DNA from 3 places in the Blautia sp. HA9023 genome. Region 1 is predicted to be linked to each of the others. Evidence: riboswitches for the same ligand, from Rfam matches in the RefSeq annotation. Region 1 holds a riboswitch; each other region holds the start of a gene.

Region 1 (11,034 bases):
GAGGTAAAGATAATGAGCGAGACAAAAGGAAGAGTGACCATCCCGACAGATCTGGATGTGATTCCGGAGACACTGAAAATGCTGGATGAGTGGGGTGCAGATGCCATCCGTGACTGTGACGGAACAGAATTTCCGGCAGAGCTGAAAAATACAGGGGCCAAGATATATGCTACCTATTATACTACCAGAAAGGATAATGCCTGGGCGAAGGCACATCCGGAAGAGATCCAGCAGATGTATATCATGACATCTTTTCACACGGCAGTTTCCGATACTCTGGAGATACACCTGATGGACCATCTGTATCCGGATATGCTTGCTGTCAATACCAGAGATGATATTAAAAGATGGTGGGAAGTTATGGACCGTACCACAGGAGAGGCTGTCGGTACAGAAGAATGGTCCTATGATGAAAAATCCGGAAATGTGGTGATCCGTCCGGCAAAAGAGTTTCATGAGTATACGGTAAGTTTTCTTGCATATATCATGTGGGACCCGGTACATATGTACAATGCTGTTGTCAATGACTGGAAGGATGTAGAGCCTCAGATCACCTTTGATGTGCGCCAGCCTGCAACACGGGCACATTCCCTGGAACGTCTCCGCAGATTTCTGGATTCGCATGATTATGTGAACGTGGTACGATTTACCACATTTTTTCATCAGTTTACGCTGATCTTTGACGAGATGGCAAGAGAAAAATATGTGGACTGGTTTGGATATTCTGCCTCAGTGAGCCCTTATATTCTGGAACAGTTTGAGCGGGAAGTAGGCTATAAATTCCGTCCGGAGTTTATCATTGACCAGGGGTATATGAATAATACCTACCGTATCCCGTCAAAGGAATTTAAAGATTTCCAGGCTTTTCAGAGAAGAGAAGTGGCAAAGCTTGCAAAGGAAATGGTAGATATTGTCCATGAGTATGGAAAAGAAGCCATGATGTTCATGGGCGATCACTGGATCGGCATGGAGCCTTTTATGGATGAGTTTGCTTCCATCGGACTGGATGCAGTAGTGGGAAGTGTTGGAAACGGAGCAACCTTACGTCTGTTCAGCGATATCAAACATGTAAAATATACAGAAGGAAGATTTCTTCCATACTTTTTCCCGGATACCTTCCATGAAGGCGGAGATCCGGTAAAAGAGGCAAAAGTAAACTGGGTAACTGCAAGAAGAGCTATCCTTCGAAGCCCGATCCAGAGAATCGGCTATGGCGGCTATCTGAAGCTGGCTCTGGAATTTCCGGATTTCGTACAGTATATCAAAGAAGTATGCCAGGAATTTCGTGTGCTCTATGACAATATCCAGGGAACCACGCCATACTGCGTAAAACGTGTGGCAGTTTTAAACTGCTGGGGAAAAATGCGCTCCTGGGGCAACCATATGGTACATCATGCTATCTATTACAAACAGAATTATTCTTATTTTGGAATCATCGAGGCATTAAGCGGTGCGCCGTTTGATGTTTCCTTTATCAGTTTCGATGATATTCGTGAAAATAAAGATCTTCTTAATGATTTTGACGTGATCATCAATGTAGGTGATGCGGACACTGCACAGTCCGGCGGCGAGAACTGGGCAAATCCGGAAATCCTTACAGCAGTGCGGAAATTTGTCTACAATGGCGGCGGTTTTATCGGCGTTGGTGAGCCGGCAGCCCACCAGTGGCAGGGAAAATTCTTTCAGCTGGATGATATCCTGGGAGTAGAGGAAGAAAGAGGATTTAATCTCAATACAGACAAATACAACTGGGAAGAACACAGAGATCATTTTATTCTGGAAGATACAGACGGAACCGTAGATTTCGGCGAGGGCAAAAAGAATATCTTTGCACTGCCGGATACGAAGATCCTGATCCAGAAAGACCAGGAAGTCCAGATGGCGGTAAAAACCTTCGGAAAGGGTCGTGGCGTTTATATCAGCGGGCTGCCTTACAGCTTTAAAAACAGTCGTATTCTGTACAGATCCGTGCTCTGGTCTGCGGCAGCAGAGGATGAACTTCACCGCTGGTTCTCGTCTAATTATAATGTGGAAGTTCATGCCTATGTGAAAAACGGAAAGTATTGTGTGGTAAATAACACCTATGAACCACAGGATACAACTGTTTATACAGGGGACGGAAAGAGCTTTGAAATTCATCTCTCTGCCAATGAGATCCGCTGGTATCAGATCTGACAGATGTTTTGCAAAACTCTGTAAGAGAGCTGTTGACAGGCATTTATAATTGAGTGTATAATAGTACAGATTTGAAAGAGAATATATGGGCAAAGCAGTTGAAAAGCTGTGACGCAAAGCTAAAGGGCCTTTAAAATGGCAGCCAGCTGCAGAGAATAGAAACAGGGAACGGTATAGTTGCATGTCTATAGCCTGACCCTGTTTTTTTGTTGGAAGAACAGATAAAATGCATTGCGGTTTCCTGCGCGTTACAGGGATTTTCCAAAAGCTGCAAATGGTGAAATATGGAGTGAACAGTTGATAAACAAGGCACTATTTGAAGAAGAAAATTTATATATAGTGGGAGAGTCCCATCTTTGTGAGGAGACGTATGCGGCCATACGGAAAACCATCGAAAATAACCAGGCGGTAGGTGTTCTGGCCGGATATTATGACCGTGATCTTACGATTGCTTATATCAGTGAATTTTTTCTTCACAATCTTGGATATACCTATGAAGAATTTATGGAAAAATTTTCCGGATCGCTGAAAAATGTATTCTGTGGGCAGAACTGTACGTTTGCAAAGATCGAACGTTTTAAAAAGATCCATGGAGTAGGCGAAGCACAGATGCTGAATAAAGAAGGTGCACCGGTTAATGTGCGTGTATATAAGAAAGATACCATTGACAGTGAAGGAAACGCATTATGGATATTATCCACGCACATTGACGAGATGCAGGAAAATCTGGAACTGGTAAATCAGGTGCTCAGTTCCGGGTTCTGGTCTGTAGAATGTGCTCAGTCCGGAAATCCTGAATCAGTTTTCTTCAGTCATGAATTTCGAAAGATGCTTGGATATCATGATACTCTGGATTTTCCCAACAATCTGGAAACATGGGAAAGGGGAATTCATCCCCGGGACCTTGAGGAGGTTTCCAGGACTTTTCAGGAAGCTTTTCAGGATAAGACCAATGAGAAAAAATATGATGTGGAATACCAGCATGCGTATGGCGGATGGAACTTATCAGTGGTTTAAGGATAAGGGAGAGGTGAGCCGTCGTGCGGACGGAACTGCTTTTCGTATGGCCGGGATTTTTATAAATATTGATGCGGAGAAGAGAGCGAGACAGTATACGCAGAGAGTAGATGCTTTTTACCGTGCATACACAACGGCAAATCTCTGTGAATACTATGTGGATCTTCAGGAAAACAGCTTTAATTCTCTGAAGGTGGAAGAAACATTATCCGGACTGTTTGAGGAGAGCAGTACCTGGGATGAGCTGATCGATCTGCCGGTACTTGTGGTAGATGATGATCAGAATTGCTGCGAGAATACGGTGGCACTTCTGGAAGAAATAGGAATCGACGGGGAGTGGGTAACATCCGGAGAAGAAGCAGTTAACCTTGTTGCGGCGCGTTATGAAAAAGAAAACGATTATTTTGCCATTATCATTGACTGGAAAATGCCGGGAATGGACGGATTGGAGACGACCCGGCAGATCCGGAAAATAGTTGGAAATGATGTAACCATTATTATTTTGTCAGCGTATGACTACTCTGAGATCGCAAAAGAAATCATAGGGATGACCGGAGCAGAGGTCGTGACAGCAGAAAACGGAAAGACAGCAGTGGATATGATTTCTTCCGGATCTGAAGGTGATTTTGATCTGATCTTTATGGACATCCGAATGCCGGTAATGAACGGGTATGAAGCGACAGCAGCAATCCGCACATCCAATATACCGGCAGCCAGGTCTGTTCCGATCGTTGCCATGACTGCCAACGCCTTTGCGGAAGATGTTCAGCTTGCCAGAAGTGCCGGAATGAATGAACACATTTCCAAACCACTGGATATGACAAGGCTTCGGGATGTGATGAGAAAGTGGCTGTAAAGTCTGACTGGTTAAAAGGTGAAGATTCTGTGAAATCGGCCTTTGCCATTGACAGAAGAAAAATACAATAATATAATTAAACCTATCGTAAAAGTAGGATATAAAAACTGTTACAGTAGAAATAAGATCTATTGTAACAGTTTTTTATTTTATCGCTTTACAAACTTTATGAGAAAGGATGCAAAACAGTGAAGCATACGGTTATTTATATTGATGGTATGACCTGTATTAACTGTCAGTCGAGGATCTGGAATGTACTGAAATTAAGACCGGAGATCACGGGAATTACAGTCAGCTATGAATATTCACGGGCAGAGTTTGATTATGATCCGAAGAAAATCAGGATGAAAGAAATTGTAAAAATGATCGAGGATCTGGGATATCAGGTAATTCCCGCGGAACAGTTTCGCAGGAAACAGCTTCGTCAGGCAGCAGCGGAAATTTTTGCGATCGCCCTTTTATTTGTGATCCTGCAGCGTTTTGGAATCCTTAACCATCTTGCGCCGGATTCTCTTGCCGAGACAGGAATGGGATATGGAATGCTGTTTGTCATTGGCCTGATCACTTCTGTACACTGCATTGCCATGTGCGGCGGGATCAATCTTTCTCAGACCTTGCAGAAGCAAGAAGCGAACGCAGAGGAAATATCAAGGTCAATGTTTCGGAATACATTTTCCTATAATATGGGACGGGTTGTTTCCTATACCGTGATCGGAGGATTTCTCGGGGCCGTAGGAGGTCTGGCTGGAATTGGGGACAGTTTACAGGCTTCCACAGTGTTTCAGGGGTCTCTGAAACTCCTGGCCGGAATTATCATGGTCGTTATGGGTGTGAATATGCTGGGGATTTTTCCGGGGCTTCGGAAACTGAGAATCCACATTCCATTTCCTGGAGGGAAATCTTTATGGAAAAAAAGGACACCTTTTCTAGTTGGACTGTGTAACGGGTTCATGCCCTGTGGACCGTTGCAGTCTATGGAGATTGTTGCACTGGCTTCCGGAAGCTGGGTAGCAGGAGCTTTTTCCATGTTCTGCTTCAGTCTGGGAACGGTTCCTCTGATGCTTGGATTTGGCTCAATTTTTTCTGCACTGGGAAAGAAATTTACCAGACAGATCCTGAAAACAGGAGCGATCCTGGTGGTTGTTATGGGACTTGCCATGATGTCTCAGGGAAGTGTGCTGTCAGGTTTGGAAAGCAGGTCCGGCGAAAAGGTAGCAGCAGAAGCGGATAATGTGCAGAATGATGATCAGACAGATGTGGCAGTGGAAAAAGATGGAGTGCAGTATGTTTCCAGTACGCTGTGTTCTGGATGGTATCCGGATATTACTGTGAAGGCAGGGGAACCTGTGAAGTGGGAGATCAATGTACCGGAGGGCAGCATCAATGGATGTAATTATAGGATGATCCTTCAGGATTTTGGAATGGATCATACTTTCGAGAACGGAGAAAATGTCATCGAATTTATACCGGAAAAAGAAGGCGTCTATACGTATAGCTGCTGGATGGGCATGATCACAGGGACTATTTATGTAACAGGAAAATAAAAACAGAGGAGTAATGTTAAAGATGAAAAAAATTATGATAACAGGTATGGCGTTTCTTATAGCAATGACGGCGCTTGCAGGATGTGGAAATGTAACAGAAACAGAAACTACAGAAGAGACTTCCGCAGCAGATGGAAATCAGGAAATCAGCGTCAGTTCCGGTGGGAATCTGACCATACCGGTTGATGAACTGACAGAAAATGCAGTCTTTTATCCTGCAAATGTAGATGGCACGGAAATGGAAGTGATCGCAGTAAAGACTTCGGATGGAACTATCCGTACCGCTTTTAATACCTGTCAGATCTGTTATGATTCCGGAAATGGTTATTACAAACAGGAAGACGATAAACTGGTCTGCCAGAACTGTGGAAATTCTTTTACCATGGATCAGGTAGGAGAAACTGCAGGAGGCTGCAATCCCTGGCCGATTCTGGAAAGTGACTGGATACTTGCAGATGGTAAGATCCAGATATCTTATGATTTTCTGAAGGATTCCGCAGATATTTTTGCAAACTGGAAGGGTGCATATCAGAGTTAATGCAGCATTGACAGGAAAAAGAAAACATCATATAATAAACCCATTCCAAAAGAGGGAAAACAAAGCTGTTACAATAGAAAAATCTATTATAACAGCTTTTTTGTTACTATTGACAAACAATTTTGCTTGCAAAAAGGAGGTCTTTATGAACAAAAAAATCAAAACATTGTTTTCGTATCTGATGATCATTATCGGAGCCATACTGGCCAGCTTTTCCGTTGCCTGTATCCTGCTTCCCAATGATGCCATCGATTACGGAACTGCCGGAATTGCCATTATCATAAGCAAACTCACTGGGTATAATCTGTCGTTGTGTGTGTTGCTTGTCTTTCTGCCATTTCTGATCGCCGGGATCATTCTTATCGGTAAATATTTCTTTGCAAAAACGTTCGTAGGTTTTGTGATCTACACAATAGGTCTTTCCTACTTTGAAAAAATCCCTTTTGAACTAAATACAGAACATTTTATTGCGGTGGCTTTCGGAGGGGCGATTCTTGGTGTGGGACTTTCCCTGATCCTTCGAAATGGTGGCTGCATTGACGGCTCTGAGATTTTTGCCAATATCATTGTAAAAAAAATCTACAATCATTCGGGAAAAGACTACAGTATTTCCTACATATTAATTGCGTTCAATGCCTGTGTATATGGGGCGGTGTTTGTACTTCTTGACAGAGATTCCGCACTTTTAAGTCTTCTGGTGTACATCGTGTCAACTTCCATCATCGATCATTTCACAGATCATTTTGAGGCATTGAAACAGGTGACCATCATCACAAAAGATCCAGATTCAATTATTTGCGATATTAAAGAAGAACTGAATAAGACCTGTACTATTATCAATTCTTCCGGTGTGATCGCGGGGGAAAATAAAACACTGATCTGTTATGTGAATTACTTTGAACTGCAGAAAGTGAAAGAAATTATTTCCAGGAATAAAGGATCTTTCAGTACTGTTTCAACTATTGATGAGATCCTGCGATAAGGCTTACAATAAAAGATGGGTTTTTCTCCGGAAAAATGTTATTCTATATATGGATGAGAAAAATCAAAGGAGAAGAATTATGAGACTTTCAGAGAAATATGAATTCCGTTCTATACACAGGGAGGAAGCAGAACAGGCAGCGGAAATTGAGCAGATCTGTTTTCCACCGGCAGAGGCAATAAGCAGAGCGGATGTTATAGACCGTGTAGAAAAAATTCCGGAGCTGTTCCTTGTGGCAGTTGACCGGAAAAACGGAAAGCTGGCAGGATATCTCACAGGATTTACGACCAGTGAGGAGGCTTTCCAGGATAAATTTTTTACCAATGCAGATCTTTGTGATCCTGATGGGAAAAATAATATGCTTCTGGGGCTTGAGGTCCTCCCGAAATACCGTGGACAGGGCCTTGCAAGAGAACTGATGATGCGTTATCTTGACCGTGAGCAGAAAAGAGGGAGAGAACGTGCGGTTCTTACCTGCGTAGATGAAAAAGTAGAGATGTACCGGAGAATGGGATTTGAATATATTGGAATCTCAGCTTCTGTACTGGGTGACGAAAAATGGAATGAAATGGAATATCGAATGAAAAAATAAAGGCACAATTCCCGGTACTGTGATAAAATAAAAGATATTTCAAAGACAGAATATAACGATCAAAAAAGGGGGAAATACTATGGCAAAAGCAGAAAAGCACACACTGAAACTGGAAATAGAAAAACCGCAGTATATTACGGTAAATGATGTGACTTATGCACAGGTGGACTCCTGGTTTGGACATTGCAGAAGAGACCTGAAACTGGATATTATCTATCCGGAGGCACAGGATGGCAGAACTTATCCATGTATTCTCTGGATCTGCGGAGGGGCCTGGCTGATGATGGATAAGTCGGCGCATAATCTTTATCTCAGCAGGCTGGCATCAGGCGGATTTGTAGTGGCAAGTGTGGAGTACCGCACTTCCAATCAGGGGCCATATCCAATGCCTTTGCAGGATGTAAAGGCAGCGATCCGTTATCTGAAAGCGCATGCAGACCGGTTCCGTATCAACAAAGAGCAGATGGGAGTTATGGGAGAATCCGCCGGAGGATATCTTACATGTATGGCTGCGCTGGATCATGATCCGGCCCTGGATGTAGGAGAATATCTGGAAGAATCCAGCGAAGTACAGGCAGCCTGCCCCTGGTATCCGCCCACAGATCTTTCTGCGTTTCCGTGCGAATCCGCAGAACAATGTGCTTCTTCCGCAGAGTCCCTCCTTCTGGGCTTTAATTCCAAACGAAACAGAGAAAAGGCGTATAACTGCAGTCCTGTATCCAAAGTAACGAAGGATGCGCCGCCATTTTTGATCATCCATGGAAACTGTGATCGGACAGTGCCCTATGTGCAGTCAAAAACATTATATAATCTCCTGGAAGCGCAGGGCTGTGATGTAACTTTGCTGACGCTGGACGGAGCAGATCATGCGGATCTTCAGTTTTTCCAGGATGAAACATGGAACTGGATCATCGATTTTTTCAACAGAAAATTAAAATAAAACAGAAAACAGGAGTAAAATCATGGTCAGACCGATAATGAGAGATATTTTTTTTCTGAGACAGAAAGCGCAGCCTGCCACAAAGGAAGATAAACAGATAGTACAGGACCTTCTGGATACACTGAAAGCCAACGAAGCAGGATGCGTGGGGATGGCTGCCAATATGATTGGAGTAAATAAAAGAATCATTGCTGTAAATATGGGATTTATCAATGTGGCAATGCTGAATCCGGTGATAGTGAAAAAGTCCAGAGCATACGAGACAGAGGAGGGATGTCTTTCTCTTGACGGTGTGCGAAAGACTACCCGATATGAAAACATAGAAGTGGAATTTCAGGATATTTCATTCCATAAACAACGCCAGAAATATTCTGGCTGGACAGCACAGATCATTCAGCATGAGATTGATCACTGTGACGGAATTATCATATAAATATGATATATAACAGAGTTAAGAACAAAAAGTACAGAAAAAAGCAGGGGATTTTTGCAATATGGTTCTGACGGTATTAAGATAAGAAGGGAAGCGGAAACTATGTATCAGAAATTAATGACATGTCTGGAAAGTGTAAGAGAGAAAACAGATTTTAAACCGGAAATCGCATTGGTTCTGGGATCTGGACTTGGCGACTTTGCAGAGAGGATCCAGATCGAACAGATCATTAAATATACAGATATCGAAGGATTTCCGGTATCGACAGTAAAAGGGCACAAAGGACGTTTTGTATTTGGTTATGTAGAGAAAACACCGGTTGTGATCATGCAGGGCCGGGTTCATTATTATGAAGGATATCCAATGTCTGACGTAGTTCTTCCGACACGTCTGATGGGGCTTCTTGGGGCAAAAAAACTTCTTCTCACCAATGCGGCCGGAGGCGCCAATCCATCCTTCCATCCCGGCGATCTTATGATGATCACGGATCACATTACAACGGCAGTTCCAAGTCCTCTGATCGGCCCTAATATTGATGAACTTGGAACCAGATTTCCGGATATGAGCGAAGTATACAGCCGATCCCTTCAGGATGTGATTCGAAAATGCGCTGCAGAATGTGGAATTGAACTGAAGGAAGGGGTTTATGTGCAGTTTACAGGACCTAACTATGAGACCCCGGCAGAGATAAGACTTGCTCAGCGCTGGGGCGGTGATGCTGTCGGAATGAGTACCGCATGTGAAGCTATGGCAGCCCGTCATATGGGAATGGAAGTCTGCGGAATTTCCTGTATCACAAATATGGCAGCAGGGATTTCAAAAGAAGCGCTGAACCATGAAGAAGTGCAGGAGACAGCAGACCGTATAGCGGAGTCTTTCCAGAAACTGGTTGAAAAAGTAGTGGTAAATATGTAATCCTGGAAAGAAGGAAATTTTAAGAAAAGAGAAACACAAATGATAACATTGAATGATTACCTGTATTCCGGAGATACCCTTCTTCGGATACTGAAAAAATATATCCGGGATCTGCGGACAGAAGCAAAAGAAAAACGCAACGAGATCGATCTGGTACACTGTAATTTCCTGATCCAGATCCAGGAACTTCTGGAACATAACGATTTCCTTACTGCCCAGTCCCAGAAGATCCGGGAATTTTATAAATATATGGCAGGGGAATACCCGTTTCTGGCATTTACCTTCAAGGGAAGGATCAAATCTCTGATCCGTGCGGAAGAGAAATTTAATGGATATGTAGTAGAATTTATCTATGATTACTATAAAGAGCATGGGAAATATCCTTCCGTATCCCAGATCAAAGAGCGCTTAAGCTGCTTCCGGGATTTTATTGCCTACAGGATCGTTATCGCCATGCCGAGATGCCATCTTAAAAACGGCGAGAATGTCAGAGAAGAAGAACTTCGGTATCTTTATGAGATCGCCAATGTACTTCCGGGATTTCTGGAAGAAAGAGGATTTACCGCAGAGCCGGCCAGAGGCGTGCAGGAAAGTACCTCTCCACTGTTAAGCGAGGAAGCAAAACCTTATTACCGGGATTATATCTGCAACAACAGCGAGGAAGATTATCAGTCTCTGCATATTACTTTTTATGATAACAGCTCCAGAAGTTATATGGAAGTACAGCTGCGTACAAAGGACATGGATGATGTGGCAGAGATTGGATCCGCGAACCATTTAAGTTATGAGAAAAAACAGGAAAGTGAGCGCAGAAGAAGAGATACCATTCCGGAGGGAGAATGCATCTATTTTGATGAAGCTTACGAACGTGGAATGCGGCTTCTCGGACTGGATCTGGCAAAACTGGATGTCAATATGTTTGGTGCGGTAAACAACAGCCTGATCAATGACGGCTGTGGACTGTTTCGCGGAAGAATGATCCTTCCCTATGAGCATCTTTCTCGTTTTCAGAATGATATCATTGACTGAGGGAGGCCTGACA
Region 2 (11,034 bases), on a different contig from region 1:
ATAAGCATACGTGCATCCGCAGTTTAGGTCACAGCCCGCATCCAGCGCCATTTTTACAGATTCTTTTGGCCCTTCCGTCACTTTGTGGTTCAAATGGAAATCCCGGACTGCCCAGCAGTCTGATACAACATGTCCTTTGAATCCCCAGTCATCTCTTAATATATCTTTCAGCAATGTTTTACTTCCACAGCATGGTTCGCCATTTGTCCGGTTATAAGCTCCCATTACAGCTTCAACGTCCGCTTCCTTCACAAGGGCTTCAAAAGCTGGAAGATAAGTTTCATACAAATCTTTTGGAGAAGCCTTCGCATCAAATTCGTGTCGGAGTGCTTCTGGTCCGGAATGTACTGCAAAATGCTTTGCACAGGCTGCTGCCTTCATTGTATCCCCATCGCCCTGAAGTCCTTTTACAAATGCGACCCCAAGTCTTGAAGTCAGATAAGGATCCTCTCCATAAGTTTCATGTCCTCTTCCCCATCGAGGATCCCTGAAAATATTGACATTGGGAGACCAGAACGTAAGGCCTTTGTAAATATCCCTGTCCCCTTCCCCGGAAAATGCATGATACTTTGCTCTTCCTTCTTCTGCGATTACATCTGCAATTTCTTTTAGTTTTTTATCATCAAACATTGCAGCCAGTGCGATCGCCTGCGGGAAAACAGTAGCAGTTCCGGCCCGGGCCACTCCGTGAAGAGCCTCATTCCACCAGTTATAAGCGGGAATTCCAAGGCGTTCAATTGACGGTGCATCAAACTTCAGCTGCCCTGCTTTTTCTTCTACCGTCATTTTGGCAACTAGCGCTTCCGCTTTTTTTCTTGCTTCCTCTCTATTCATCCTTATTCCTTTCCTGGTACAAGTACCGTTTCATTTCTCTTTGATGATTCCTGTGATTAGATCGATACTCATCCATGCATTATGTACATGGATATAATGTATGGATCTGAAACGACTGCACTTCCATTAAAATTCCGGTATATTCATAACCGTCTCCTGCCATTCTTTCGGGGACATTCCGTATTCTTTGCGGAATGCTTTATAGAATCCGGAATAATCTTTGAAGCCAAACAGCAGATAAGCTTCGCTGATCTTCATGTTATTCCGGATTGCCTCTCTGCATGCCTCCAGTCTCTTTTTCTGCACATACTGATGAACTGACATTCCAATATGATCCTTAAAAAAATGGGCAATATGATATTTACTGACAAAAAATTCTGCTACCATCCTGTCCAGAGACAATTCTTCTTCCAGATGCTCTTCAATATAGTCTATCAATCTTTCTGACAGCTGCTGTTCCTCCTGAACACTACGCTCATGTCTTTCATTATATACAGTCCGGTTTAAATGAAGAAGCAGATCGCTGACGCACAGGGAAACCTTCGCCGCTTTTCCAAAATGATTGGAATAAATTTCCTCCAGCAAATGAAATACTTTTGTCTGAATCGTATTAAAAGCGATTCTGTCGTGATGGAAAATATATTCTCCTTTTGTCTGCACCAGCTGTATCAAATAGCCATACTCCCTAGCATCTTCCATCAAGCGGTTCAGATAGTCAACCGTAATCCAGAATACAAACCTTCTATAGGGCACGCTTTCATCGTGAATGACTGCATGATGCTCCAGACCAGGAGGCACTACCGCCACGTCTCCGTATTGCAGCGGATATTCTTTTTTCTCTATCTCAAGAGATACATCACCCTCCAGAAAAAAATAAATCTCATAGTAATCATGGATATGGTTGGCAACCTTTTTCATATGCTGATCTTTATAATAATAAATTTCGAAGTCTCTTGAAACCATATACTGCCTTGTATTAAATTGGGTGTTTAACTTCTTTCTCATCTTCCGCCTCCGAACCACCGAAATATCGTTCCTATCCAATAAAATCAGCATATCATTTTACCGCAACTTTGGCAATGTATACAACAATTCTGCCACGACAAACGCATGAATGGTTAGCAACTGCAAATTTTATTTTTTCTACTTTTTAAGCTTCTAAAAGCTCCTCTAAATACTTAATTGGACGCAAACTTACTACGAACCTTTTCTTTCTCATTGACAACTTATGTCTTGATAGTTCTGCTGGTTTCAAAATACTCAGGCTCCATTTTCTTATAATGTTCAAATTTTGTGCCGCCATTTTATCGATTGTCGTATTTGCATCCTCCCGAAATGTTACATCCAAATGCCAATGCATACTTTCTATACTCCAATGACCTCGCACCGCTCGGCTGACTTCGTTGATATCCGTTTTTAAACTGCTTATAAAATATCGATATTCATACGTTATCTTTCCTGCTTTTTCTATTCGTTTCTTCTCCATTACAATGCTTCTCAGGCCTTTCCAATTCTTCTTTTGGCTCAGCCACCGGATATCTTCCGTCTGATAATACTCTCGGATCTCAATTTGCCCATGGGCTTTCTCACGGGTCTTCTTATATGCCCCCTTTTCGCGCATTTCTTTTTGAAACTCCTCATTCGAAAAGTATTCTTTTACATCTTCGTACATTGTGTATTGATTTTTCTTCAATGCCAGAACATAATCCGCTCGTTTCTGCCTGATTTTTCCTGCGATCGCTGTCTGCGTTCCCATTGCATCAATCGTAATGATCTGACCCTTTATCTGGATTTTTTCCAACAGCTCTGGAATCGCTGTTATTTCATTGCTTTTTTCTTTGACTGCTTTCTGTCCCAGACAAAATCCATCTTCCTTACTCCATGCAGAAACAATGTGACTTGCTTTTTCTTCTCCACGTTTATTCGAACACATCGTTTTTCCATCTATGCAGATGATCTTCTTCAACAGTTCTCCATCATTTTTATCCAGCCGCTCCTGCCATTTTCCATAGAGCTGCTGCAGAATTTCGGGCGATATCATCCCCATGACACGCCGGATCGTATCATGAGAGGGGATTCCGTTTTTTAGTTCAATATACTTTCGAAGATAATCCTGATAGCTTTCTGCAAACAATGCCATCTCAACCCAGTCATCCGCATTCGCAAGAGTTGCAAACAACACAATGACAAGAATATCCTTCAACGTATGACGAACCTTTGTCTGCTGACGAGTATCTTCAATGTATTCCATCCACTCTAATAATTCCTGCATAAATAACACCCCTTTTTCTTTTATTTTACTAGAAAAGGGGTGTGTTCACAATTTATTTACTCATGCGTTTGTCGTGCGCATTTGGAATTTGCTATATCGATTATTTCATCCATCTCTCCACAGTTCGGATGATCTGTTCTATCTGTACAGGTTTGGACATGTGATCGTTCATTCCTGCTTCTTTGCATTTCTGGACGTCTTCCAGATAGGCGTTGGCAGTCAGTGCGATGATCGGGATCTGTTTTGATTCCGGGGATGGAAGACGGCGGATCGCCCTGGTTGCATCAAGACCATTCATCACAGGCATCTGCATATCCATGAGAATGGCATCGTATGTTCCGGAGGGATCGATTTCAAAAAGCTGTACACATTCTTTCCCATTTACTGCCCGGACACAGTGAATGCCGTACATTTCCAACTGTTCTTCCAGAATCTCATAATTCAGGTCATTATCTTCTGCGATCAGAAGCGTTTTTATGATCCTGGATGGCCTGAGTTTGAAGAACGGAATTTCCGCGGTTGTCTCTGATACTTCCTGCTCCCTGATAAAAGGTACATCCAGAGTCACACGGAAAGTGGTTCCCTCGTGGAGTCTGCTTGTTGCTTCAATGGTTCCGTTCATCTGGTCGACGATCTTTTTTACAATAGCAAGGCCCAGGCCGCTTCCCTGTACTTTATTCACTCTTGTATCAATTGCTCTGGAAAACTGAGAATACATTTCTTTCATGAATTTTTCGCTCATTCCAATCCCGTTATCCCGGACAATGGAAACCAGGCGGATCTTATCTTTATCCGGAAATGGTTCCTCATAAACTTCCAGTTCAACCGTTCCTCCCTCAGGAGTATACTTCACTGCATTGGATAACAGGTTCATGTAAATCTGACCGATCCGCAGACGGTCAGACAGCACGGTATCATAAATAATGTCATGTCGGTTACAGATAAATTTCTGGTTCTTATCTTCTGCTGTTCCACGGATATTCTGTTCGTAAAGTTTACATAATTCAGACAGTTTTACTGGCTCAGAATCAATGCGAAATTCCCCACTTTCGATCCTGGAGATATCCAGGACATCATTGATCAGCTGCTGCAGATTACTTCCACTTAAGTTGATCTTATCCAGACAGTCCAGTATTTTGTCCGGTTCATGGAGATGGTTTCTTGCAACTCTGGTAAATCCCATAATGGCATTCATAGGAGTCCGGATGTCATGGGACATTCTGGAAAGGAACTCTGATTTTGCCTCATTGGCACGGTTGGCCTCTTCTACCGCATCTATGAGATATTTTTCCCGCCTTTTTTCCTCACTGATCACGCGGATCACAAGCAGAACCTGTCTGGCTGTTCCATCTTCCGCTCTTGACTGGACAATAAACCTGGCCAGATGCCAGTTGTTATCTGTGGCAAGGTAGTCAACTGCAATGGACTCCTCTTTTTCCAGACGTTTTTTCAGAGTGGAGAGGTCATAAAACTGTTTTACCATGGCCCTGTATTTGGACGCGACTTTTTCGCTGCTATCACTGGTGATATGGGCAGCTGCGGTTCCCTTCATTCCTGTAAAACGGTGATTTTCACTGCCGCCGGTAATCTCCTCATAATAAAAATCCTGAAGGTCGATCCGGTAGATCATGTAGTAGATCTTACTGATGGCGGATATGATCTCATTGTTCATTTTCACTTCTGCCAGAGAATCTTCCAGCTCTCTCTGATGATTTCGCTCCTCCTTTATGATCTCATCTACATGACGAAAAGCGATCAGAACCGGAAAATCCGTTGAAGAAGGAAGTCTGGTGGCTCTGATTTCAAAATACTGATGCCTGTTGGCATTTTCCCGGGACTGATATCTGCGGCTGATCTTATCCCTGGTTTTAAGCTCGCCTATCAGATTCTGACAGTCAAATGTCTCCAAAAAATCCGGCGCGGATTCTTTTATGACAAAATGATCATAATAGTATTTCAGTTCTTTTGAGTAACAAAGTATGATTTTTTCTCTGTTTTTCAGAATCTTCGGAGCGTTGGCACCCTGTTCCAGTTTTACAACTTCGGCAGTATCATCCAGAAGATTGACTTTATATACAGAAGTACAGTCCTCACAGAGAACATTCAGGATCTGACGTTCTTTTTCCATGCTTTCAAGATTTTTTCCCAGAAGCGTAAACATGCGGAGATTTTCCCTGGCTGTATTCAGATGAGCACCTACGAACGCAAGCTGATGAATAAACAGTTCTGAGATTCCTTTATAAAAATGATCCATTCCGATAAATCCGCTTAAATGGTCTCTGCTGAAAATAGGTGCGAGGACGCGGGAATATGTGTGATGTTTCTTCATCAGGTTGTATTCCTGTTCCATAGGAGAAAGTTCTTCACAATCTGTAACCTGGATCGTCAATCCTTTTTTCAGTTCGTCTGTCCAATGTGGAATATCCTCTACCGTGATTTCTGAAAATAACTGTTCTTTTTCTAATATGTCGTCCTCATTTTTCCATTCATACTGAAGACAGAAGTATTCTTTTCGGTTCTTTTCTTTTTTATCAAAAATATATACTCGATCGGCACCACTGCATTTTCCAAGCAGTTGCAGCATTTCGTAAATTGCGCCATCCAGTTCTTCGTTGTTTTTTACACGATATTTCCGTTTAATGTCCTTGTGATATCCTTGATACTTACCGGTTTTGGTATATATCCGTTCATGCCAGCTTCTGAGCCGTATAGGACATCAGAAGTGCACCATCTGCATCACCATTTCCTTTCCACGGGGTAAAATAAAAAAAGCACCATGTTCAGACAGAGAGAACTATAGTGCTTTTGAATTATGCAACTGGCTGCCATTTTACAGGCCCTATAGCTTTGCGCCACAGTCTTTCGGCTGCTTTGCCCGTGTTTGTTTTTTTAACAATTTTAGTGTATATTTATACGGAAAATTTGTCAATTATTGTTTGGAATTTTTTTCAACTGTGAAAAGGCTTTTAGCATTTCTTTTTCGCCGTAATCATCAAATTGTATCACAATGGTATCTTCGGTTTCGGAGATAATGGACCCGCGGCCGTATTTGGGATGTTCTACAAGTTGTTTTGGTGTTTCTGGTGGGATGTTTTCCGGCAATGCTGTCTTTTCATCTGGGGATAAAGAAGTTTCCTGTTCCTGGGATCTGGCATATTCTTTCGGTGTTTCCAATTTTCGGAGTTTTTCTTCCAGGATCATCTTTTTCAGGTCCTGAAGGTGCCGGGCAGCTTCTTTTGTATCTCTTGTGGCATCTGCCGGATGGGCAAGATATTTCTCCGGAAGACTGGAAAGGTAGCGACCTGGACCTGGAAATACCCGCGCAGTTCCGGGATTGATGTAAAAAGATAATTCCAGGAATTTCCTTGCTCTTGTCATTCCCACATAAAACAGTCTCCTCTCTTCCTCTTCTGTAGAAGCATCACGGCTATTTAAGGGAATCAGCCCATCATTTACACCAATGATAAATACGTAATCGAATTCCAGCCCTTTGGAGGCATGGAGCGTCATCAGTTTTACAGATTCTCCGGAAACCGCATCTTTTTCCGGTTCCATGCCATTCAGTACAAGATCATTAAGAAAATCCCTGATACTGTGATAGGATTCCATTTTCTTTAACAGGGAAAGGATTTGCCTCCTGTTTTCTTTATAGTCGCTGGAAGACGGTCGGAGATATTTTTCCAGAGAAAGCTGTTCCCACAGATTTATGTAGCCGGAGCCTGTGTCCCGATACTCCCACATGGCCTGAAAAAGTAAGGATTTCGAGAGAAATACACTCCCTTGTGTAAAATTCAGAATCTCTGTCCGGGCTTTTTTTGAGTTCCATCCTTCCCCGAAAGTTTTGTCGCAAAGGACATAAGTTCCGCTGGTAAGATCCTCATGATTGCTTAAAAAACGCAGTATATGAAGAAACCAGGCAAGAACCGGAATATCCTGAATGATTTTCTTCTGAGAGATTTCATATGGGATCTGATGTTTTTCCAGAACTTTTGAAAGGATCTCTGACTGGCTCTGAAGCCTGTAAAACACTGCGACCTCCTCAAGTGGAACGCCTCTTTCATGAAGAGCAAGGATCTTTTCTGCCAGATATTCTGCTTCCTGAAAAGGATCGTAATGATTTTTGACAGAGATTTTTTCTCCTTCTTCCTGTACGCCGGTAAGAGAATCCCCGGATTCCTGAAATCTTCTGGAAACTGCCAGGATCGTCTGGGAAGAACGGTAATTTACAGGAAGGGATAGTTCTTCTGCGTGATACAATTCACGGAATTTATAAAAAATATTGAACATACTTCCACGCCAGCTGTAGATCACCTGATTGGGATCGCCCACTGCAAAAAGCCCGACTTCCGGTCTTTTTAATTGACGAATCAGTTCAAACTGAAGTTCATCGCAGTCCTGCACTTCATCAATGATGATCCATTTCAGCTGCAAAAGTTGCTGTGGATGATCTTTCAGAAGTTTCGTGGCACACTGCAACAGGTCTTCGTAGCTCATTTTGTTCTGTTTCCGTTTTTCTTCTGTAAGGAGAGTTACCAGTTTCGGAAAATCGTCCTGGTATCCGGGCTGTCTGGATGTGGCTGACCTGTATTTATGATCCAGTCTTTTTCGAAGACGGTTTTTATATTTGATCCTGAGAGTATGCTGGTGGATCAGCTGATTGGCAAGTTCCAGTTCTTCTTCAGGCAGACAGACCTGGAAATCTTTTGTGTAGCCAAGTTCTTCTAATGGAAGCACTTCCTGAAGGAGCTTTAGGGCAATGCCGTGGAATGTTCCATAGAAAAGAGACGAGGGGTTTTCTTCTATATTTTGGATCTTCAGCCTGTTTTTGATCTCGCCTGCTGCTTTATTTGTAAAGGTCAGAACGATCATATTTTCCAGGGGGATTTTTTTCTGCTGGTGAAGATAACGGATCTTTTCGATAAGAACCGTTGTTTTTCCGCTTCCTACGTTTGCGCGGACCAGGCAGGCATTATGTTCATCCAGAACCGCTGTTTTCTGATAATCATTCAGTTCCATATGTTTCATCCTTTTTCAGAGTGTGATATCTGCGCATCATTTTTTCACGTTTTAGCATATCTTCCGGTTTCTCTGTATCTGTAAGGATCGCAAAGCGGAAATCAACCGGAAGAAAGACGTAAGTACTGAGCACATTGGAGATTCCTGTTCGGTTCTCCTGCATATTGGCCCATTCTGCATAAAACGGATCTCTCAGATAGAGGATCAGAGAGGAGGCTTTGACTTCCAGTCCGGATACCATTGAGAAAAATCCTGCAAATGTATTATTATTTTCTTTGACCCGATTGCAGAATAAAACCCACTTCTCCTGCAGATCAGATAATGTGAATTCCCGTTGTCCTGATCGATTCCATTCTGTATTCTTTTCATCCGGATAAGAAATATTCCTCGTTTTCTGCACGGTCAGTTCCGATTCTTCAGATAAATTTTTCAGCCCCCACAGGATCACGTTCCGGTCAAGCCTGTCATTTCCAATACAGACTGCACAGCCGTTTTTGCACCTGCAGCCGGAAACCATTCGGATAGCCTGTTCTGTCACTTTGGGGATCAGATCATAGATCTTTTCTGCAAATCCAAGGCCTCCTACATAACGGTCGTAAAAATAGAGAGAAACCTCCTCAGAAGTGCTTCCGGAAAGTTCCAGTGCATTGGTGGACATTGCCACCCCAAGATCGGAACCTTCTGTCATTGTCACCATCAGAGCTGCATTTTTCAACGCAAACATCAGACCTTCAAAGTGGTTATTTCTTACATAATAACCGTTTCTGTCCGGCTGTAAGAGATTGCGGTACTGTCTGACCACATTTTCAGGAAGTCTGAGCCAGGTAGCTTCTGTGTCGTAATTCTTGGAAAGTGGTTTCGTGAGCTGTTCAAAACCCAGGTTCTGATGATTATGGAACTGCATTTTTTTATACATGTATACAAAATCTGCAATATTTACATCTCCAAAAGAAAGTTCACTTCTCTCCCACTGCTGCTTTTTATGTCTGTGTATGATACGGATATTGGTCTCGCTTCCAGGTACTGTGTAATAGTTTCCATGAAATGGCACAGCTTCCACGATCTTGCTTTCCAGGTTCATTTTTACAACCTGGTAAAAATCTCCGTCGTGCCATGTAAACGGCACCTTCATGGATCTCATGAAAAGCCTGTTCCTCATCCATCTCCGTGATATTTTTTCCGGTTTCCTTGTTAATGAGCTGATACTTGTTCTGATCAATATTCCGGAGGGAAAATTCTCCTACAGGATAAAGTCCTCCTGACCAGGCGAAGCGGCCTCCCATATTCCGGACTTCATCTACTTTCATAAGTACAGGGATCGTCTCCCCAAGATCCGGGAATAATGCACCATCATCCAGGGTTAACGGAAGTTCCGCTGCCGCAGCCCGGATATGTGCAAGCTGGATCAGAAGATTGTCTGGATCAACGATGGCATTTTCACTGCTGTGTTCAAAAAGCCATTCCGGTTCCAGAGCGATATACTGATCCATGGGAAGATTGGCAAGAATCAGATAATTGGTGCATTTTCCACTTCCTCGTCCTGCACGGCCTGTCTGCTGCCAGAAAGATGCTCTTGTTCCCGGATAACCGGCCAGTACCGTTGTACTGATCTTTCCGATATCGATTCCCAGTTCTAATGCATTGGTGGATACAAGGCCAAGAAGATCCCCTGAGATCATACGCTGTTCGATGCTTTTTCTCTCCAGAGGAGTGTAACCGCCACGGTACCCGGAGATTTCTTCTTTTCTGGCTGTCCCTAAGAACCCTGCCGCATCCAGATGGTCTCTGGTTTCTTTCACCAGGATCTCCACATTTTTTCTGGATCTGGCAAATGCCAGAAAGCTCTCCCTTCGTTCCATCAGCTGAGGAAGAAGGTCCGCTGCAACATTTATAACAGATTCTTTTCCGTAGGGGATGCCATCTTTATTCAGTTTCTCTTCTGGCTGGACCAGGCAATAGATCCGCTCTGATATTCCTGCACCGCTTCTGGCGATATTGATAAAAGATCTTCCGCAGATCTTTTCCGCAAGTTCCAGGGGATTGGCAATGGTGGCGGAACTGCATAAAAACTGAGGATCTGAGTGGTAATATCTGCAGATCCTGGATAAACGGCGAAATACATTGGCCAGATGAGAACCAAAAGCTCCTCTGTATACATGCAGTTCATCCAGAATAATGTATTTCAGATTGGAAAAAATAAAGTCGAATCCATATTTGCTGTGATTTGGAAGCATGGAGCCGTTTAACATATCCGGATTGGTAAGGATGATATTGGCACGTTCCCGGATCCTTTTTCGCTCAGCAGGCGGTGTATCTCCGTCATATACGCCGACAGATAAACGATGTTCCCCAAGTGCTTCCATCCAGGGGATCAGCGCACGGTACTGATCAGCTGCCAGGGCCTTCGTGGGATAAATAAAGATCGCACGGGTCACAGGATCTTTCAGGATTTCCTGAACCACCGGCAGATAAAAGCACAGGGATTTACCACTGGCGGTAGGTGTGGTGATCACGATATTTTCTCCAGCCATAGCATGGGAAAAAGCTTCTGCCTGGTGGGTATAGAGAGACTTTATATTCTGGCCGGACAGAAAATCCTGGATATCCGGATGCAGGCTTTTGGGAAACTCTGCATATTCCGGAGATCTGGCAGGGATTATTTTTTTGTAAATGATGTTCCCCTTCATGCTTGCTCCTTTGCTGTCAATTTATTCGATAGATATTATTTTTAATAAAAACAGTATAACATAAAAAAAGCGATACCATATAGTTTTATCTTCCCATATGACATCACTTTTCTATTTTTTATGCAGATTTTTCAAGTATATGTTACAGTGCAGTGCCTTTCTTTGGTACAAAGAAACGGCTCATATCTGCATGTTCCAGCTTAAGCAGTGAAATTTTTCTATCAA
Region 3 (11,034 bases), on a different contig from region 1:
ATATGCGGAAGACAAATTGATCCCTCCGGGAGAATATGAGGCTTTCGTTAGAATGAATGAGTTTAGCGAAAATGCTATCCGCAGATTTGCTGAAAGAATTGACAGAGATCCGGGTATTGTTCTTGGCCGCTTGCAAAATGATCAGATTGTTCCATTTACAAATGTTGCACTGTCAAAAGCATTAAAACACAAATACAAAGTAATAACATCATAAAGAAGTATATAACTTGAGGTCGTCTACCGTTATCCACGATAGATGGCCTTATTTTTTTATCCATTTGGGGAGAAAGGAGGTGAAAGCGATTGGAGGAATTTAAGGCGAAAAGACATGCGGTCAAAAAGATGACCCGAAAGGGACTTGTGGAAACAGATTCCAGAGAAGAGATAGTGAAGGAAACTGCGGAAGCAAAGTCCGATGGAAGGCGCATCAATGAGGCTGACTTTGTGTGCACCATCATTTGGTACCGCACGCAGTACATGAATTATATTATCCTGGGAATCGCTGAATTCATGTTGGTAGGCGTATTGGCTGCAGGAGCATTTGTCCTGGCATTGGAGTCAGAAGTGAGAAACTGGCAGTGCTTATGAGAGGATACCTGCAATCTATGAAGGTAAATCTGAGAGAAATTATTCACTATATTGACGAGTCAACACTTGAAAAAGCGAAGAACGAAAAAGTTCAAAAGCAAGAGTCTCCCTCAAAGATGTCAAAAGACGTAGAGGAGTCTGTTGATAAGATGATCTCCAATCGTATGAGCAAAGCATATTCTGAATGGAAATCAAATCAAGATACACAGCCATTTAATGAAAATATAGAGAAGGAATACCAGAAGCTTTTAGAAACACTGTCTCCGGAACAAGAGGAAGTGCTTACGAAGTATTGTGATGAAATATTTGCCAGCGGAGCAGAGACAGAAGAGTTTTTCTATCGCCTGGGTATAAAGGATGGACTGAGATTAAAAAGTACGGTAAAATCTGTATTAGAAATGATGTCGTGAAATCGAAAGTTGAGGGAACAAAAAATATGGAATTAAGACTGTTGCGCTATTTTCTGACGGTGGCAAAAGAACAGAGCTTTACAAAAGCAGCAGAACAATTGCATATTACCCAGCCAACGCTTTCCAGACAAATGGCAGCATTTGAAGAGGACCTGGGAATAACATTATTTATTCGAAACGGAAAGAAAATATCGCTTACTGATGAAGGAATTTTATTAAAAAGGCGTGCCCTGGAGATTCTTAATCTTGAGGAAAGAACGCTTGAGGAACTGAAAGGAAAAGAAGAGGTTGTAGAGGGCACGATAACCATTGGATGCGGTGAATTTGCAGCGGTGGAGACATTGGCGGAGATATGTAAAACATATAAAGAAAAATACCCGCTGGTTCAGATTGTATTGCATACTGCAACAGCAGATGCAGTGTATGAGATGATGAACAAAGGACTTGTAGATATTGCATTATTCATGGAACCGGTGGACACCGAAGGGCTGGATTATATCCGGATCACAGATTGCGATCACTGGTGTGTTGGAATGCGGCCGGATGATCCGCTGGCAGAAAAAGAGTTTATAAGAAAAGAAGATCTTATTGGAAAACCATTGATCCTGCCGGAAAGAGTAAATGTTCAAAGTGAACTTGCCAATTGGTTTGGAAAAGACTTTTCGAAACTGCAGATTGCTTTTACAAGTAATCTTGGAACGAATGCCGGAGTTATGGCAGCAAATGGACTGGGCTATCCGGTATCCATCGAAGGTGCTGCAAAGTATTGGCGGGAGGATATTCTTGTACAGCGAAGAATTTCTCCTGAAATCACAACAAGTACTGTGATTGCCTGGAGACGAAACATTCCATATTCTTTGGCAGTCCGTAAAATGATTGAGGAGATTAATGCTTTTCAGGCATAAAATAAAATTCAATATAAGCATTAGACATAATGAAGCGATAGAGCTTAAAATAGATGTGTAAGATGAATGTAAATCTTATACATCTATTTTTTTGTGAAAAATACGTATAGAAAGGGGCTTTTTATTATGAGTAAAAATTTAGTCGCATTTTTCAGTGCAAGCGGGACAACAAAAAAAGTAGCAGAAATGATTGCAGAGGAAGCAAAAGCGGATTTATTTGAGATTGAGCCAAAAGTTCCATATACAAAGGCTGATCTTGACTGGATGAATAAAAAATCCAGAAGCAGTGTGGAAATGAGTGATAAGAAATACAGACCGGAGATTATGAAGAAAAAGATGGATATGAGTTCTTATGACGAGATCCTTCTGGGATTCCCAATCTGGTGGTATGTAGCTCCGACAATTGTCAATACATTTTTGGAAGCCTATGATTTCAGTGGCAAAAAGATTGTGCTCTTTGCAACATCCGGTGGAAGTGGATTCGGTAATACTGTAAAGGAATTACAGCCATCCGCACCGGATGCAGTTATCACAGAAGGCAGCCTGTTAAACCGTGGAACAAAAAAGGAAATCAGTGAGTGGGTAAAATCTTTATAAATAACAGTGCTATGGAGGTATACAGAAAATGGGAAAAATAATACAGACAGCAGGAAGAAATGCACTTGGTGAATTTGCACCGGAGTTTGCACATTTTAACGATGATGTCCTTTTCGGTGAAAACTGGAATAACCAGGATATTGACGTAAAAACAAGAAGTATCATCACAGTGGTTGCTCTGATGGCTTCCGGAATTACAGATTCTTCTTTAAAATATCATCTTCAAAATGCAAAAAATCATGGTGTAACACAAAAAGAGATTGCCGCAGTAATCACACATGTCGCATTTTATGCAGGATGGCCAAAAGCATGGGCTGTTTTCAATCTTGCAAAGGAAGTGTGGGAGACAGGCGAAGGAGATTTGCCATACGAAGAGGAAGCGATGCGGGCGCATGCAAAAGAGATGGTATTTCCAATTGGTGCACCAAATGATGGTTTTGCACAGTATTTTTCTGGCAGAAGTTTTCTTGCACCGATTTCCACTTCTCAGGTTGGCATTTTCAACGTGACATTTGAACCCGGATGCAGGAATAATTGGCATATTCATCATGCAAAAAGCGGTGGCGGGCAGATCTTAGTATGTGTAGCCGGCCGAGGGTTTTATCAGGAAGAAGGCAGGGATGCGGTAGAAATGAACCCGGGTGACTGTATTAACATTCCGGTAGATGTAAAGCACTGGCATGGGGCCGCTCCGGATGAATGGTTTTCCCATCTGGCAATTGAGGTGCCGGGAGTGGATTGTTCCAATGAGTGGTGTGAGGCGGTATCGGAGAAAGAGTACGCTGGATTAAGATAAGGAGAGCACTATGGAATACGGTAAACTCGGAAATACAGATATAGAAGTGTCAAAATTATGTGTGGGCTGCATGAGTTTTGGGAAAGCTGGAACCATGCATGACTGGACGTTGGATGAAGCTGAAAGTGAGAATGTTATCAAGCATGCACTTGATTTGGGATATAACTTTTTTGATACAGCAAATGGATATTCAGCAGGAACAAGTGAGGAATATTTAGGTAAAGCATTGAAGAAAAATGTAGCGAGAAATCAGGTTGTGATTGCATCCAAGGTATATTTTAATGAAGGTCGTTTATCAAGACAGGCAATCATGAGGGAAATAGATGGAACTCTGTCACGTCTTGGAACCGACTATCTTGATTTATATATCATCCATAGATTTGACTATGATACACCAATTGAAGAAACTATGGAGGCACTGCACGATCTGGTAAAAGCAGGAAAGGTCAGGGCACTTGGTGCATCTGCCATGTATGGATATCATACAGATAGTTAAACGTGTAGCGGAGCTTGCCGAAAAGTATAACTGCAAAATGTCCCAGATAGCCATTGCATGGCAGTGGGCAAAGGGAATTCTATCGCCTATTATTGGGGCAACCAAAACGCAGTATCTGGATGATTCAGCCGGAGCATTTGACATTAAATTAACTGCCGAAGACCTTGCATATCTTGAAGAGCCATATGTTCCACATGAGATAGTTGGTGCAATTGATAAAAATCCGGCGCAAGGTGTTATTTTGCTTGATGAAAAGAAATAAAGTTTCAGTAATCATAGAGTGTATGGATTCAATTCCATCGGTAAGACGTAATCCTATAAAATGTCTGTGATTCAGTTCTTTATCTTTGTTTTCTGTTCTCATACTCCTCCTTCCACTGAGACTATTCCTCCCTCCGGGAGTCCACGTATTTCAATATCGGCTGTTCCTTCCGATATTAGAAATAGTGCTGTGAACACTTTCAGGTGGAACCAACAGACAAGTGAAACGTCTGTTATTGAGAGGGTATGGGGAGATCCCCATCAAGATAAATCCCATAGGAGAACAGGATGCCAAACGGCAATACTGTTAAACATGGGTGGATCTTGCTCTTATTTGTATCCCTCTATATAACGAAACGCTCAGAGGCTGTTTTACAGTGGGGGGAAAAGAAAAAATATCAAAAAAATGTTGAACGGAATGTATTAAATGTAATTGACTACTTATACAACTATACCAAGATAAAAAAATATACAGATTTTCTATCCAATATTATTGACGTGTAAAAAACTTCATGGTATTTTTATTTTGGGAAAAATGAAAATTATTTTAAAGGCAAACCTGTTGAAAGGCAGGGGCGCAAAGCCAGAAGGGACTAAAGTCAGAAAGCTTGACCATGTCAGCCGGTTGCCACTGTTTCCATATCAACATAATATATGGAAAAGATGTTTGAACAGAAGAGATTCCGATACCTTTTATACTATATAGATGTGTGATTTAAAAAAATATAATAGGGACACTGGCAGATTTTGGCAAGTGTCCTTTTTGTATGCAAAAATGGGTAACAAAACTAGCAGGGACAGGTTTTCTGTATACAGATAAAAGCAGGATGAAGAAGGCATAAGACGGAGAGAGGACTTTAAAAAAATGAAAAATTATGAGGACAGAATATATTCCTTAGGTGAGACTGTACCGGGACAGACACAGGCCATGTCACAGGCAGTACAGAAAACACTGGAAAATAATGGCGGGGTAGGCATAATGACAGGATATTATGACCAAAACCTGTCTGTTTTATCTGTGAGCAATCTGCTGTTACATAGTACAGGATATACATTCGACTCTTTTATGAAGCAGACAAACGGCTCATTGAAAAATTTCTTTTATGGCGAGGAAGATATACTGGATCGAGATCGTTTTTTGCAGCTTCACGGAGCAGGGGAATCACAGATCCTTACAGCAGACGGTACAGTGAATAATGTACGGCTTTATAAAGAAGATGCGACAGATGAGGCGGGCAGACAGATCTGGGTTATGTCTGTACAGGTCAACTGGGATCATGTAAATCTGGCACTGCTCAATGAGGCTATCTGTTCCGGCTTCTGGTATTTTGACTGTGACGAAAACAGTGAGATTGTGAATGCAAACTGGAGTCATGAATTCCGAAAAATGCTTGGCTATCATGACACTCTGGACTTTCCGAATAAACTGGAATCCTGGTCAGATCTTCTGCATCCACAGGATAAAGAAAGAGTAATGGTGCAGCTTCAGGCGGCAATTAAGGATAAGACGAACCAGATAAAATACCAGGTAGAGTATCGTATGAGAATGAAGGATAATCAATACCAGTGGTTTCGGGCATCGGCAGAAGTAATACGCCGTCTGGATGGTTCTGCCAGCAGGATTGCCGGGATTTTTATTAACATTGATGGGGAGAAAAAAGAAATCATGCAGGCACAAAAATCTGCTGCTTTCCACCGAGCTTTTACAAAAGCAGATCTGTGCGAGTATTATGTGAATCTGGAAGCGAATACTTTTGATACCTTTAAGGTTGAGCCGTCCCTGATGACCGTCTTTGAACAGAGTCATACATGGGATGAACTGATTCGGCATTTTGTGGATTCCTATGTTGTGGAGAAAGATAAGAAGGCGGTATCCTCTTTTTACGACCGTGGTTATATTGCAGAAAGGCTGAAGGGTCTGGAAACCGAATTGGCTTTGGAGTGCCGTATCACTCTGAATGGAGAAGAACGATGGGTCCGTAATGTGATCATACGCGGCGAGATAGAGGATTCAGAATATGCCATGATCTTTCTGCGGGATATCACAGAGACAAAGGTGGAGAGTGCACGGCATCTGCAGATGGCAGCGGATAATGCTTCCATGGAGCAGCTGATCCAGAGTATTGTGCGTCTGGTTGACCGTTTTGTTGTCTGTGATCTGGAAAATGACAGGTATGAATTCTACAATCTGAATGGACAGATGATATATAAACCTCTGGGATTTTATCATGATTTTCAGATGCAGGTTCTTGAAAAATATAAGACACTGGAACCATTGGAAGCTATAGATATCCTGATAGCCCCGGATAATATTCGGAAAAAACTGAAAAGTGAAAATGATATTTATAAGTTTGAGTATTGCAGCCAGGATGAAAAGACTTATAAGATCGCTTCTTACATACCCCTGGAATGGGAGGATGGAAAACTGGTAAAAGTATTGCTGGCATCCATGGATGTGACACAGGAGAAAAAAGCAGAGATTGAATCCCGTCAGGCACTGAAAGAGGCTTACTGTTCTGCAGAAAATGCTAATCGTGCGAAAACAGAATTCCTTTCCAATATGTCCCACGATATCCGGACACCGATGAATGCCATTGTCGGCCTGACGGCAATTGCAGGAGCAAATATTGAGAGTCAGGACAGAGTCATTGAATGTCTCAGCAAAATTACAAAATCAAGCCGTCATCTGCTGGGGCTGATTAATGAAGTGCTGGATATGGCACGTATTGAAAGTGGAAAAATGACGCTGGCACAGGAGGATTTCAATCTGCCAGATCTGGTGGATAATCTTATAACACTCACAAAACCGGTGATTGATGAACATAAACACAATTTAGATATACACATTAATCACATTGAACATGAAAGTGTCTGCGGTGACAGTCTGAGGATTCAGCAGGTGTTTGTGAATCTGATGAGTAATGCGATCAAGTATACACCGGATGGTGGGAATATTATTTTTTCCATAGAGGAAAAGCCAAATGGATTTTCAGAACTTGGATGCTATGAATTTACGATTGAGGATAATGGAATCGGTATGTCACCGGAATTCCAGAAAATCATGTTTGATCCTTTCAGTCGCGCAGATGATCACCGGACAACCAGAGTTCAGGGAACTGGTCTGGGAATGGCGATCAGCAGAAATATTGTGAACCTGATGAATGGTAATATTAAAGTGGACAGTACCTTACATAAGGGAACTAAAATCACAGTAACAATTTATCTGGAGCTTCAGGAAAAAGAAAAAGAACAGGACAAAAATCTGATGAATCTGCCGGTTCTGGTAGTGGATGATGATAAGACATGCTGTGAAAGTACAGTTGCCACACTGAAGGAAATCGGTATTATGGGTGAATGGGTTCTCTCTGGCAGGGAAGCGGTTGAGCGCTGTTATGCACGGCATGAGTTGAAAGATGATTACTTTGCTGTTATTTTAGACTGGAAGATGCCGGAGATGGATGGCATAGAAACAGCCAGACAGATTCGGAAGCGGATAGGAAAAGAGATCACCATCATTGTATTGACATCTTATGAATTCAGCGAAATTGAAGAAGAAGCAAAGGTTGCAGGTGTAGATGCTTTTATTGCAAAACCGCTGTTCCGTTCCCGGCTGACGGCTACACTGCGGCAGTTTACTTCAGGCAGAAAAGAAAAAACAGCAAGAAATTATCTGGAGAAGTTGTCAGAATCAGACTACACAGGAAAAAGGATTCTGCTGGTTGAGGATAATGAGTTGAACAGAGAAATTGCTGGTGAAATTTTGCAGATGACAGGGGCAGAAGTGGAAATAGCAGAAAATGGAAAAATCGCAGTTGAAAAAGTGGAAGCTTCTCCGAAAGGTTCGTATGATCTTGTTTTTATGGATATCCAAATGCCTGTCATGAATGGCTATGAGGCAACCGCAGCGATTAGGAGCCTTCCGGGTGAACAGGGAAAACTGCCGATCGTTGCCATGACTGCCAATGCTTTTGCAGAAGATGTACAGCTGGCAAAAAACACAGGCATGAATGGACATATCGCAAAACCGCTGGATATGAATAAGCTGAATGATGTCCTGGAAAGCTGGCTGTAATTGATTCCCGATTATTGAATTAATGTTTTTAGCAGGAAAGAATGAGGAAAATACGAGTATGAAAAAGGCAAAACATTATCTGATAGCTTTATTGTCAGGGGTGCTTGTAGCAACTACTGTTTTGTCTGGCTGTGGACAATCTGAAAAAGCAGTATCTGAAAATGATGATCACCTTACTGTGTATCTGTGGGAAAATCGTTTAATGAAAAATATTATACCCTATATCTATGAGCAGTTTCCGGATCAGGATATTGAGTTTATTACCGGCAACAATGATACCGATTTATACAGCTATTTTGAAGAACATGGTGAACTGCCGGATATCATAACTGTACGTCGATTCTCAGGAACAGATGCACAGAATCTGGAGCCGTATCTTATGGATTTTGCTTCTTATGATGTGGTTTCCAGGTATTACTCCTATGCATTGCAATATTATAAAAACTCAAAAGATGAGATTCAGTGGCTTCCTATCTGCGGTATGCCGCAGACGATCATTGCCAACAAGACATTGTTTGAGCAGTTCGGGATCAAGATACCGGAAAATTATAAGGAATATGCACAGGCGTGCCAGCAGTTTTATGATAATGGTATAAAACCTTATTCTCTGGATCTTGCAGAAGACTGGTCTGCTCATGAGGTGATCCAGACAGGTGCAATCGGTGAATTCATGAGTCTGGATGGAATCGAATGGAGAAGCTCAGCTGAAAGTGCATCAGGGGATATTGCGTTTGATGATGCGTTATGGAAACGTATTTTTTCAGAAACCAATACATTTTTGAAGGACTCACATTTTACAAGTGATGATATTAGCGTCGATATTAATACTGCAGCGCAGATGTTCCTTGAGGGAAAAGCAGCAATGTTTCATGGTTATCCGGCACTTATGCAGGAATATCAGGAACAGATGGATGCAGAATTAACCCGTATACCGTTTTTTTCACAGATTTCGGATGAAGCTTTTATAAATATGACCCCTTCTCTGAATATTGCATTCAACAAAGACCTGGAAAAAGATCAGGAAAAACTGGACCTGGCATTCGATGTCCTGGATCGTATGATTTCAAAAGAAGGACAAACGCTGATTGCAGAAGGAAAGGGTGTAATTTCATTAAATGTAGATGTTCCAAACATGATGGAAGATGTACCTGGCCTTGAAGATGAAATTAATAATAATTCTGTTTATATCCGATATTCTGCTCAAAAATCATTTGATGCCAGCCTTAAGGCTGTTCACGGATTATTGTCAGGGGAAATGGATGAAACACAGGCGTATGATGCTTTTCGCAGCACAATGAACAGCAAGGATTCAAAAGAAGAAACCACAGTTAATTTTGAAAACGAATATGCCATTTCGCTAAATGATAAAAACGGTCGCGATGCGGCATCTTCTATTTTAACTACGATCAGAGAAGAAAATGATGCTCAGCTGGCTTTGGTACCATATTATTATTTTACTTCTTCCATTTACAAAGGGGAGTGCACCGGCAGCCGGGTTGCTTTGATGACAGCAAAGAGTTCAGATACACCATTATATCTGGCAAAAATCAATGGCAAAGAGGTTTATGAACTTGCGGAGAAATATCTTGCTGATTCTGATGAGAAATTTCATGTAACCAATAAATATGAATTACCAATTGCATCCGGTATGAAAATAATCGTCAGTCAGGAGGAAAACGGATTCTCATTACAGGACATAGAAGTAAATAAGAAAAAAACAGACAAAGACAAGGAGTACTCTATTCTTCTTACAGACACCACAATGTCTGTTTTGAAAAAAATAAATCCGGAATGTGAGATCAGGCAGCTTAAGGACACAACATTATCAAGTGCATGGACTGCAGCAATGGCAAACGGACAGCAACCGTCAGCACCGGAAGATTATATAGAGGTTGAAAAATAAAAGTGGGAAAAGAACAAGCGATAACAAAAAGAAAAAAGATCATAGTACCATTGTTTTTTTTAATTCTTATACTTTTAAGCTTAATTTTTGTAAAGCTCCTTTTGAACAGGATGAACAGCTATATCGCGGAAAACGGGAAAAGCAGTATGGGAGCTGTTGTTGAACAGATACAGCAGACCTATGATCTGCAGGTGAATGGATACTACAGCCAGCTGCATTTGCTTGAGGATTCTCTTATTCAAGAGGAAGTGAGATCTATTGAACTGGATAGAAACAAGAAGTTCTTTGAGGCATGGCAGAAAGAATCTGAAAGTACACTTATATTTCTCCAGGAAAATGGAAAGGCAATAACCACTGATGGAACAAAACTTCGGGTTGACATGCCAAGTAAACTTTTGTTGGATTTGAGGAACGGATATAATATTGGAAAATTGGTTTCTCTTGATTACAACCAGAAGAAAAAAGATGGTTATCTGGTTGCAATTCCATGTCAGGAATATACGATTAATGGGGAAACTTATACGGCAATTGGAACCTTGTATGATCATTCAAAATTAGATTCCATGTTAAGTGTGAAAAGCTATAACGGGAATGCGTATCTGTTTATGCTGGATAACGACGGAAATATTACTTATACAAATCAGAAAGAAGATAAATTTTTTAGGAACTATTTTTTGTTAAAGCATTTAAAAGGAGATCAGGCTATCACTGAGGAAGAGGCTGATTCTCTTCAAAAAAAGCTGGATGGCAGAGAACAGGGGGTAGAACTTCTGGGAAGTGACAAACCTTACTATCTGGGATACTGTCCGATAGAAAATAATAACACCATGCTGATCTGTATTGTAGAAAAGAGTGTTGTAGATAATGTACTGAAAGATTATCAGAAAACAATAGGATTTACAACATTACTCATGGCAGGTTTTATACTTTTGCTTTTTGCCGGATTATTCTGCAGTATTTCTAGACGCAGTCTTGCTGAGCAAAAAGCTGAATATGAAAAAAGAAA

What was found. Region 1 has a riboswitch for cyclic di-GMP ahead of AC04Q6_RS14540 (PAS domain-containing protein). Riboswitches for the same ligand answer to the same signal wherever they lie in the genome.
Region 2: linked by a shared signal. The riboswitch ahead of AC04Q6_RS01700 (hybrid sensor histidine kinase/response regulator) and the one ahead of AC04Q6_RS14540 (PAS domain-containing protein) in region 1 are both predicted to bind cyclic di-GMP.
Region 3: linked by a shared signal. The riboswitch ahead of AC04Q6_RS07715 (response regulator) and the one ahead of AC04Q6_RS14540 (PAS domain-containing protein) in region 1 are both predicted to bind cyclic di-GMP.

What each region holds. Positions count from the first base shown of each region.
Region 1 covers NZ_JBWLUR010000009.1:164,265-175,298, forward strand. The annotation lists gene gnpA (1,3-beta-galactosyl-N-acetylhexosamine phosphorylase) at 13-2,175, shown strand; cyclic di-GMP riboswitch class I at 2,254-2,329, shown strand; gene AC04Q6_RS14540 (PAS domain-containing protein) at 2,473-3,192, shown strand; gene AC04Q6_RS14545 (response regulator) at 3,128-4,048, shown strand; gene AC04Q6_RS14550 (urease accessory protein UreH domain-containing protein) at 4,237-5,592, shown strand; gene AC04Q6_RS14555 (DUF2318 domain-containing protein) at 5,615-6,130, shown strand; gene AC04Q6_RS14560 (YitT family protein) at 6,276-7,112, shown strand; gene AC04Q6_RS14565 (GNAT family N-acetyltransferase) at 7,192-7,704, shown strand; gene AC04Q6_RS14570 (alpha/beta hydrolase) at 7,784-8,644, shown strand; gene AC04Q6_RS14575 (peptide deformylase) at 8,667-9,077, shown strand; gene AC04Q6_RS14580 (purine-nucleoside phosphorylase) at 9,180-9,992, shown strand; gene AC04Q6_RS14585 (nucleotidyltransferase family protein) at 10,032-11,021, shown strand; gene AC04Q6_RS14590 (MATE family efflux transporter) at 11,034-11,034, shown strand, end outside.
Region 2 covers NZ_JBWLUR010000002.1:48,494-59,527, forward strand. The annotation lists gene AC04Q6_RS01685 (glycoside hydrolase family 3 C-terminal domain-containing protein) at 1-834, opposite strand, end outside; gene AC04Q6_RS01690 (helix-turn-helix domain-containing protein) at 961-1,839, opposite strand; gene AC04Q6_RS01695 (ISAs1 family transposase) at 1,985-3,106, opposite strand; gene AC04Q6_RS01700 (hybrid sensor histidine kinase/response regulator) at 3,207-5,690, opposite strand; cyclic di-GMP riboswitch class I at 5,917-5,992, opposite strand; gene AC04Q6_RS01705 (ATP-dependent helicase) at 6,032-8,122, opposite strand; gene AC04Q6_RS01710 (Zn-binding domain-containing protein) at 8,109-9,203, opposite strand; gene AC04Q6_RS01715 (DEAD/DEAH box helicase) at 9,103-10,809, opposite strand; gene AC04Q6_RS01720 (methylated-DNA--[protein]-cysteine S-methyltransferase) at 10,952-11,034, opposite strand, start outside.
Region 3 covers NZ_JBWLUR010000006.1:808,056-819,089, reverse strand. The annotation lists gene AC04Q6_RS07750 (HigA family addiction module antitoxin) at 1-214, shown strand, start outside; gene AC04Q6_RS07745 (hypothetical protein) at 304-588, shown strand; gene AC04Q6_RS07740 (hypothetical protein) at 606-998, shown strand; gene AC04Q6_RS07735 (LysR substrate-binding domain-containing protein) at 1,025-1,903, shown strand; gene AC04Q6_RS07730 (flavodoxin) at 2,030-2,500, shown strand; gene AC04Q6_RS07725 (carboxymuconolactone decarboxylase family protein) at 2,529-3,296, shown strand; partial or broken gene AC04Q6_RS07720 (aldo/keto reductase) at 3,307-4,054, shown strand; cyclic di-GMP riboswitch class I at 4,596-4,686, shown strand; gene AC04Q6_RS07715 (response regulator) at 4,919-8,125, shown strand; gene AC04Q6_RS07710 (extracellular solute-binding protein) at 8,184-10,028, shown strand; gene AC04Q6_RS07705 (ATP-binding protein) at 10,175-11,034, shown strand, end outside.